2 regions of the Streptomyces sp. NBC_00328 genome follow, and region 2 is predicted to be linked to the other one. Evidence: riboswitches for the same ligand, from Rfam matches in the RefSeq annotation. Region 2 holds a riboswitch; the other holds the start of a gene.

Region 1 (3,399 bases), 2.0 Mb from region 2:
GTGCCGGGCAGGCTCGGGTCGGGGGTGAAGAGCCACTCGAGGGCCTCTTCGTCGGAGAAGCCGTCGTCCCTCAGGAGCGTCAGGGTGCCGGCCAGGCCCTTGACGACCTTCTGTTCGTCCGCGTCGATGAAATCGGCGGGGACGTGCAGCGCGCGGTTCTCACCACGGCGTACGGCGATCAGCTGGCCGTCCTTGACCAGCTGCCGGACGCGCGTCACCTCGACGCCGAACTGTTCGGCGATGTCGGGGAGGGTGAGCCAGGCGGGGACGAGAGCATCGATCTTTGCGTCAATCTCGGTCACGGGACAAGCCTGCCATCCCGGACCGGCAGTCGGAAGCCGAGGGCGCCCGACCTGGGTGCCGGATCAGACCGTGGCGCCCTTCAGCGGCCTCGACGCGTCCGCGAGCAGCTCCGGATCCATGGTGGCGCCCGCCTCGATCAGCCTGCGGCCCTGGGCGAGATCCCTCGGGCGGCCCACCGCCAGGAGGGCGACGAGCCGTGTCTCGCGCAGCCAGCACACCGACCAGGAGGCTCCCGAGGGGTCGCCGCGCCAGACCAGGGTGTCGGCGGGCGTGTGGTGGCCGGCGTACTGGACGAAGCGGCCGAACTGCTCGGACCAGAAGTACGGCACGGGGTCGTAGGCGGCCGGCGTCTGTCCGACGATGTTCAGGGCGACCGTGCGCGGGCCCTGGAGGGCGTTGTCCCAGTGGTGGACGAGGAGGCGTTCCTCGTAGCGTCCGGACGGGAAGGAGGCGCAGTCGCCGACCGCGTAGACGTCCTGCAGGGAGGTGCGCAGGTGGTCGTCGGCGACGATCTCGCGGTGGGCGCCGAGTTCGATGCCCGAGCCGGCGATCCAGGCCGTGGCGGGCCGCGCGCCGATCCCGACCACGACGGCGTCCGCGGGCACCCGGGAGCCGTCGTCCAGGACGACCGCCCCGGGCTCGACGCGCTCCACGCGCGCGCTGGTGCGCAGCGAGGCCCCGCTGTCCGCGTACCAGGCGGCCATCGGGGCGGCCACCTCGGCGGGCAGCGCCTCGGCCAGCGGCCGGTCGGCGGCCTCGACGACCGTGACCGCGCAGCCCGCCTCGCGCGCCGCCGTGGCGAACTCGGCGCCGATCCAGCCCGCTCCGACCACCACGATGTCGTGCTGCCGGGTGAGAACGGGACGCAGCCGGTCGGCGTCGTCCAGGGTGCGCAGCAGATGCACGCCGGGCACGCCTTCGGCGCCGGGGAGCCGGATCGGTTCGGCGCCGGTGGCGACGACCAGGACGTCGTACGGGACGGGCCCCGCGTCCGTGTCCAGTTCGTGGTCGCCGGGGCGCACACCGAGCGCCTCGCTGCCCAGTCTGAGGTCGATGTCCAGGGCCTCGAAGTCGATGTCGAAGGCGGAGCCCTCGGCCTTGCCGAGCAGGACGGCCTTGGACAGCGGGGGCCGGTCGTACGGCTGATGCGGCTCCGCGCCGATCAGCGTGACGGTGCCCGTGAAGCCCTGTTCGCGCAGGGCGACCGCGGTCTGCACCCCGGCCATGCCCGCGCCCGCCACGACGACCCGCCGGGCCGCGGGCCCCTGCGACGGTGACTGTGCCTGCGTCTGATCGCTCACCTGATCACCTTAGACACGTGACGATTCGTCAGTCAGCGGACGTGCTCGGTGACCTGTTCCACACGGCCGGTCGCGCGCGGCTCCTCCACCACGCTCGTCCCGGCGCCCGGCTGCGACTCCCACGTCCAGCTCTCCTCCAGCCGCAGGCGCCCGTCGGGCAGTTCCACGACGGCCGACACGCAGTGGCCGGACGCGGTGGTCCCGTCGCGCCTGAGCTGTACGTACCGGAAGTCGAGGCGGTCGCCCTCGCGGGTGCCGACGAGGTGTCCGCGGACGATGTCGCCGCCCGCGTAGTCGGCCCAGACCACGCCGTCCCGCTCGTGGTACGTGAACCGGGTGCCGGTGCCCACCTGGCCCGGGGCCTGGTCGGCGACGGGGGCGAGCACGAGGCCGTCGAGCGGTCGCGCCATGGTGGAGGCTCCCTTACTGAGACAGAGGGGGCGGGCTAGGGTGGCCAACGTAAAGCACTCGCGGGAGCCCGGACGCACCGGGCTGAGAGGGAGGCTGGGCGGCCTCCGACCGTACGAACCTGATCCGGGTCATGCCGGCGAAGGGAGGGGCTGGACGCCCATGCCGTCTGCACGTTCGTCGGACGTCCTCGTCGTCGGGGGCGGAATCATCGGTCTGGTGACGGCCTGGCGGGCCGCGCAGCGCGGGTTCACGACCGCGCTCGTGGACCCCGAGCCGGGCGGCGGGGCCGCGCAGGTCGCGGCCGGGATGCTGGCCGCCGTCACCGAGCTGCACTTCGGCGAGGAGACCCTGCTGGGCCTCAACCTCGCCTCGGCGCGCCGCTATCCGGACTTCGCCGCCGAGCTCACCGAGGCCACCGGCCAGGACCTCGGCTACCGCCGGAGCGGCACGCTGGCCGTCGCTCTGGACGCCGACGACCGCGCCCATCTGCGGGAACTGCACGCGCTGCAGGTCCGGTCGGGGCTGGAGTCCGAGTGGCTGAGCGGCCGTGAGTGCCGCCGCCTGGAGCCGATGCTCGCGCCCGGCGTGCGCGGGGGTCTGCGGGTCGACGGCGACCACCAGATCGACCCGAGGCGCCTCACGGCGGCCCTGGTCACGGCCTGCGAGCGGGCCGGGGTGGTCATGCACCGGACCTGGGCGGAGCGTCTGACCGTCGTACGGGAACGGGCCACCGGGGTCGTCACCGCGGACGGCACCGGGCTCGGCGCGGGTCAGGTGGTGCTCGCCGGGGGCAGCCTCAGCGGCCGCCTGGCGGGCGTCCCCGACGACGTCGTGCCGCCGGTGCGCCCCGTCAAGGGGCAGGTACTGCGGCTGACCGTGCCGGCGCGGTACGCGCCCTTCCTCCATCGCACCGTGCGGGCCGTGGTGCGCGGCAGCCACGTCTATCTGGTGCCGCGCGAGAACGGCGAGCTCGTGGTGGGCGCGACCAGCGAGGAGCTGGGCTGGGACACCACCGTGACGGCGGGCGGCGTGTACGAGCTGCTGCGCGACGCCCACGAGCTGGTCCCCGGGATCACCGAACTGCCGCTCACCGAGACCCGCGCGGGGCTGCGCCCCTGCTCGCCCGACAACGCGCCGCTGCTCGGCCCGAGCGCGCTGGACGGGCTGCTGCTGGCCACCGGGCACCACCGCAACGGTGTGCTCCTGACGCCCGTGACCGGAGACGTGCTGGCCCACGTCCTGACCACCGGCGAACTCCCCGCCGAAGCCCGCCCCTTCACCCCCCTGCGCTTCGGCGCCACGGCCCGCACGGAGCTGCACGTATGAACATCGTCGTCAACGGGGAGCGGCGGCTGATCGCCGCGGGAACCGCTCTCGACGCGCT
Region 2 (3,399 bases):
AGCCCCCTGCACACCCACGGAGTTCTGCGCGGTCACAGCGGTGAGCACGCTCATCCCGTGGGCGCCCAGCGCGAGCATGGTCTTCAAGTCGGCCTGGATTCCTGCGCCTCCGCCGGAATCGGAGCCGGCGATCGTCAGGACGCGGGGCGGGGCGGTCATGAGGTGTTCCTCTCGGATACGGCCGCGGGCCCGAAGCCCTGGACCGGCGGAGCGACGGGCGGCCCTCAGACGCGGCGGCGCATCCGCAGCGGGGCGTAGAGGGCGAGGGCGACGAGGAACGCCACGTAGTACGAGAGATCGGCGCCGTGCAGCGCGTCGGCCACCGGACCGACGTACAGGCCCGTGTCCATGAACGGCACCGCCGCGCCGAACGCCGCGACGAAGGCCACCAGCGACGGCCATCCGGGGCGCGGACGGGACATCTCGACGGCGACGTCGACCGGGGCGTCCCCACGTTCCCGCCCCCGGGCGATCCAGTCGACGACGACGATCGCGACGAACCCGGGGATCCAATAGCCCACGAACAACAGCACGTTCTGGAAGCGGGCCGTGGTGTCGGCGGCGTGCATCCACAGCACCAGCGGGAAGCCGAGCGCGGCGGCCAGGGCGGCCGCCAACGGGCGCGGCATCCGCACACCCAGGGTCTGCAGGGCCAGCGAACCGCTGTAGTCGTTCATCGCGTTGCTGCACACCGCGGCGAGTGCCACGGCCAGCAGCCCGAACGCTCCCGCGGCGCCGCCGCCCAGCAGCGAGTCCACGCCCGCCGCCGTCTGGTCGGTCAGCACCGACGCGCCCCACAGCCCGAGGACCTGCACGGCGACGAAGGATGCGACGAGCCCGAGCAGGGTGCACCAGAACATCCGCGGCCGGGACGTCGAACGCGGCAGATAGCGGCTGAAGTCACCGGCGTACGGCGCCCAGGACAGCGAGAGGCTCAGCGCGATGGTGCTGGTGAGCACGAACGCGCCGGCTCGGTCGGCGCCCGTCGCGGATCCGGTCGTCGTGGGGTGGACCCCGTCGAGCATCCGCCAGGCGATCACCGCGAAGGCCACGGCGAGCACGAACGTCATGACGATCTGCAGGCGGTGTATGGCTTCGTAGCCGAGGACGCCGAGGGCCCCCTGAGCGGCCATCATGACCAGTACGCCGAGCCAGAACGGCCAGCCGCACAGCCGCGCCAGCGCATCCCCGCCGAACAGGCCGATCAACGCGTCCCAAGCGACCGAGGACAGCCACTGGAGCATCCCGGGCAGTACCACCGCCCGGCCGAACGCGAGCCGTGCGAGCGGGAGTTGGCCGGTGCCGGTGAGCCCGCCCCAGGTGCTGAGGTAGGCGGTGGGCAGGGCGCCGATCACGGTTCCGAGGACGACCGCGGCGAGCGCGGTGCCGAAGTCCAGGCCCAGCGCGATCCCGATGGTGCCGGTGAACACGCCCGTCATCGTCAGGTTCGGGGCGAACCACACGGTGAACAGGCGCCCGGCCCCGCCGTACCGGTTGCTCTCGGGAACCGGCTCGATGCCGTGCCCCTCCACCCGCAGGTCGCCGGGTGCGGCGGGCATCCGTCCGTCGAAGACGGCGGGCCGGCTGTCGGCGGGCAGCCCGCCGGGAACATGCGCCAATGGCATGGAAGACATCCCTCCGCCAGTATGAACTGGTTCAGGTTCGACGGGTGTGATCTCAGCCCTCGGACGGGGCACCCCGTGTCCGGTACGACGGACACACTAACTGCTCCCGGGGACCGAGCGGGAGTGGGTCCCCCGGGCAGAACCCGTGCTCAGCTCCTGTGTACGGGCGGCGCCACCACCGGACACGGGCCGGACCGTCCGGGAGCCCTCCGGGGCCGTGACCCCAGGTCCCCTTCGGAAGCGTCCCCTCATGGGCTCACTCACCGGACCAGCGCCCGCCCGCGCACGCTCCGGTTCATTCGAACGGCGCGAGCGGGCCCGTTCGCAGCGCGGCGCGTGCCGCCCCTCGGTACTGTCGGAAGTGATCGCCGCCCGCTCTCCGCTCCCGGGTTCCCGGACCCGGTGGCCGGGCGGAAGGAGGCAGAGTGCCGTGACCGTGATCTCCCTGAAGTCCGCGCAGGTGCGGGAAGGTCTCGCGCTCCCGTACGCCGAAGCCGGCTACCCCAGTGGTACGCCGGTCGTCTTCGTGCACGGTCTGGCCGACTCCTGGTGGTCCTTCGAACCGCTGCTGAGGCGCCTTCCCGCGTCCCTGCACGGATACGCGCCCACGCAGCGCGGGCACGGTGATGCCGGTCGGCCCACGGAGGGCTACACTCCGGACGATTTCGCCGCCGACCTGGTGGACTTCCTGAACGCGGTCGACATCCCCCGGGCCGTCCTGGTCGGGGCGTCCAGCGGCGGCGTACCGGCCCGGATCGTCGCCGGCAGCCATCCCGACCGCATCGCGGGCCTGGTCCTGCTCGGTGTCCCCGGCACCCTCGCGGACAAGCAGGCGGTGACCAGGATGGCCGGCGCCATGGAGGATCTGGCCGATCCCGTGCCCCGCGCGTTCGTCGAGGACTTCCTGGCCGATACGGTGAACCGCCCGATCGCCCGGGGGTTCGTCGAGACCATGGTGGAGGAGAATCTCAAGCTTCCCGCGTACGTCTGGAAGGACACGGCCCGCGGTCTCCTCGACGCCGATCTCCGCGCGACCCTCGGCGGCATCCTGGTGCCCACACTCGTCATCTGGGGTGAACAGGACGAGTTCCTGCCCCGAGAGGACCAGCAGACCATCCTGGACGCGGTGCACGGCGCGGAATTTCTCGCCTACCCGGAGACCGGCCACTGCCTCCACTGGGAACAGCCCGAACGCGTGGTGGCCGACATCGCCGCGTTCGTCACGCGGATCGAGCACCCCGGCACGCGAGCCGGCGGCGGCTGACCTCACCCGGCGGGTGTGCGGAAAGCCATCGGCCCGGGGTCATACCCACTGACGCGATCCGTACCGCCATCGCCCGCCCCTGTGTCGCTGCATGGCATGCTCATGCTCCCCACAGGAAGGGATCACGTGCCATGAGACCGAGCCGACGCTCCCTGCTCGCCGCCACCGCTGTACTGGGCTCCGTTTTCGCCGTCCCCGCGCCCGCCGGCGCCGCCGAAGTCCCCGTCGCGGGCACCTACTTCGTCCAGAGCGCCGTCACGGGACTGAACGCGGCCGACAGCGCGGGCGCGGTCGTCCAGCACAACCCCAAGGGAAACGAGGACCGCCAGCAGTGGACCCTGCGCCGGAGCGGTTCCGCCTCCGTACTCGAAAGCACGGACAGCGCGGGCAGTTGCCTGGGCCGCTCGGGCGACCAGGCCCGGACCGTGGCCTGTACGAGCGCCGACGCGGCCTGGGAGGTGACACCGAGCGGCACCGACCAGTACACACTCAAAGCCCCGGGATCCGACC

Evidence for each region. A riboswitch is a leader RNA that binds a small molecule or an ion and turns the genes downstream of it on or off. The one in region 2 is predicted to bind thiamine pyrophosphate.
Region 1: linked by a shared signal. The riboswitch ahead of thiO (glycine oxidase ThiO) and the one ahead of OG485_RS04880 (purine-cytosine permease family protein) in region 2 are both predicted to bind thiamine pyrophosphate.

What each region holds. Positions count from the first base shown of each region.
Region 1 is NZ_CP108013.1:3,136,377-3,139,775, forward strand. It holds gene OG485_RS13740 (Rv2175c family DNA-binding protein) at 1-302, opposite strand, end outside; gene OG485_RS13745 (NAD(P)/FAD-dependent oxidoreductase) at 366-1,604, opposite strand; gene OG485_RS13750 (hypothetical protein) at 1,637-2,014, opposite strand; TPP riboswitch at 2,065-2,177, shown strand; gene thiO (glycine oxidase ThiO) at 2,175-3,341, shown strand; gene thiS (sulfur carrier protein ThiS) at 3,338-3,399, shown strand, end outside.
Region 2 is NZ_CP108013.1:1,138,442-1,141,840, reverse strand. It holds gene thiD (bifunctional hydroxymethylpyrimidine kinase/phosphomethylpyrimidine kinase) at 1-159, opposite strand, end outside; gene OG485_RS04880 (purine-cytosine permease family protein) at 225-1,625, opposite strand; TPP riboswitch at 1,617-1,711, opposite strand; gene OG485_RS04875 (alpha/beta fold hydrolase) at 2,056-2,889, shown strand; gene OG485_RS04870 (phospholipase) at 3,021-3,399, shown strand, end outside.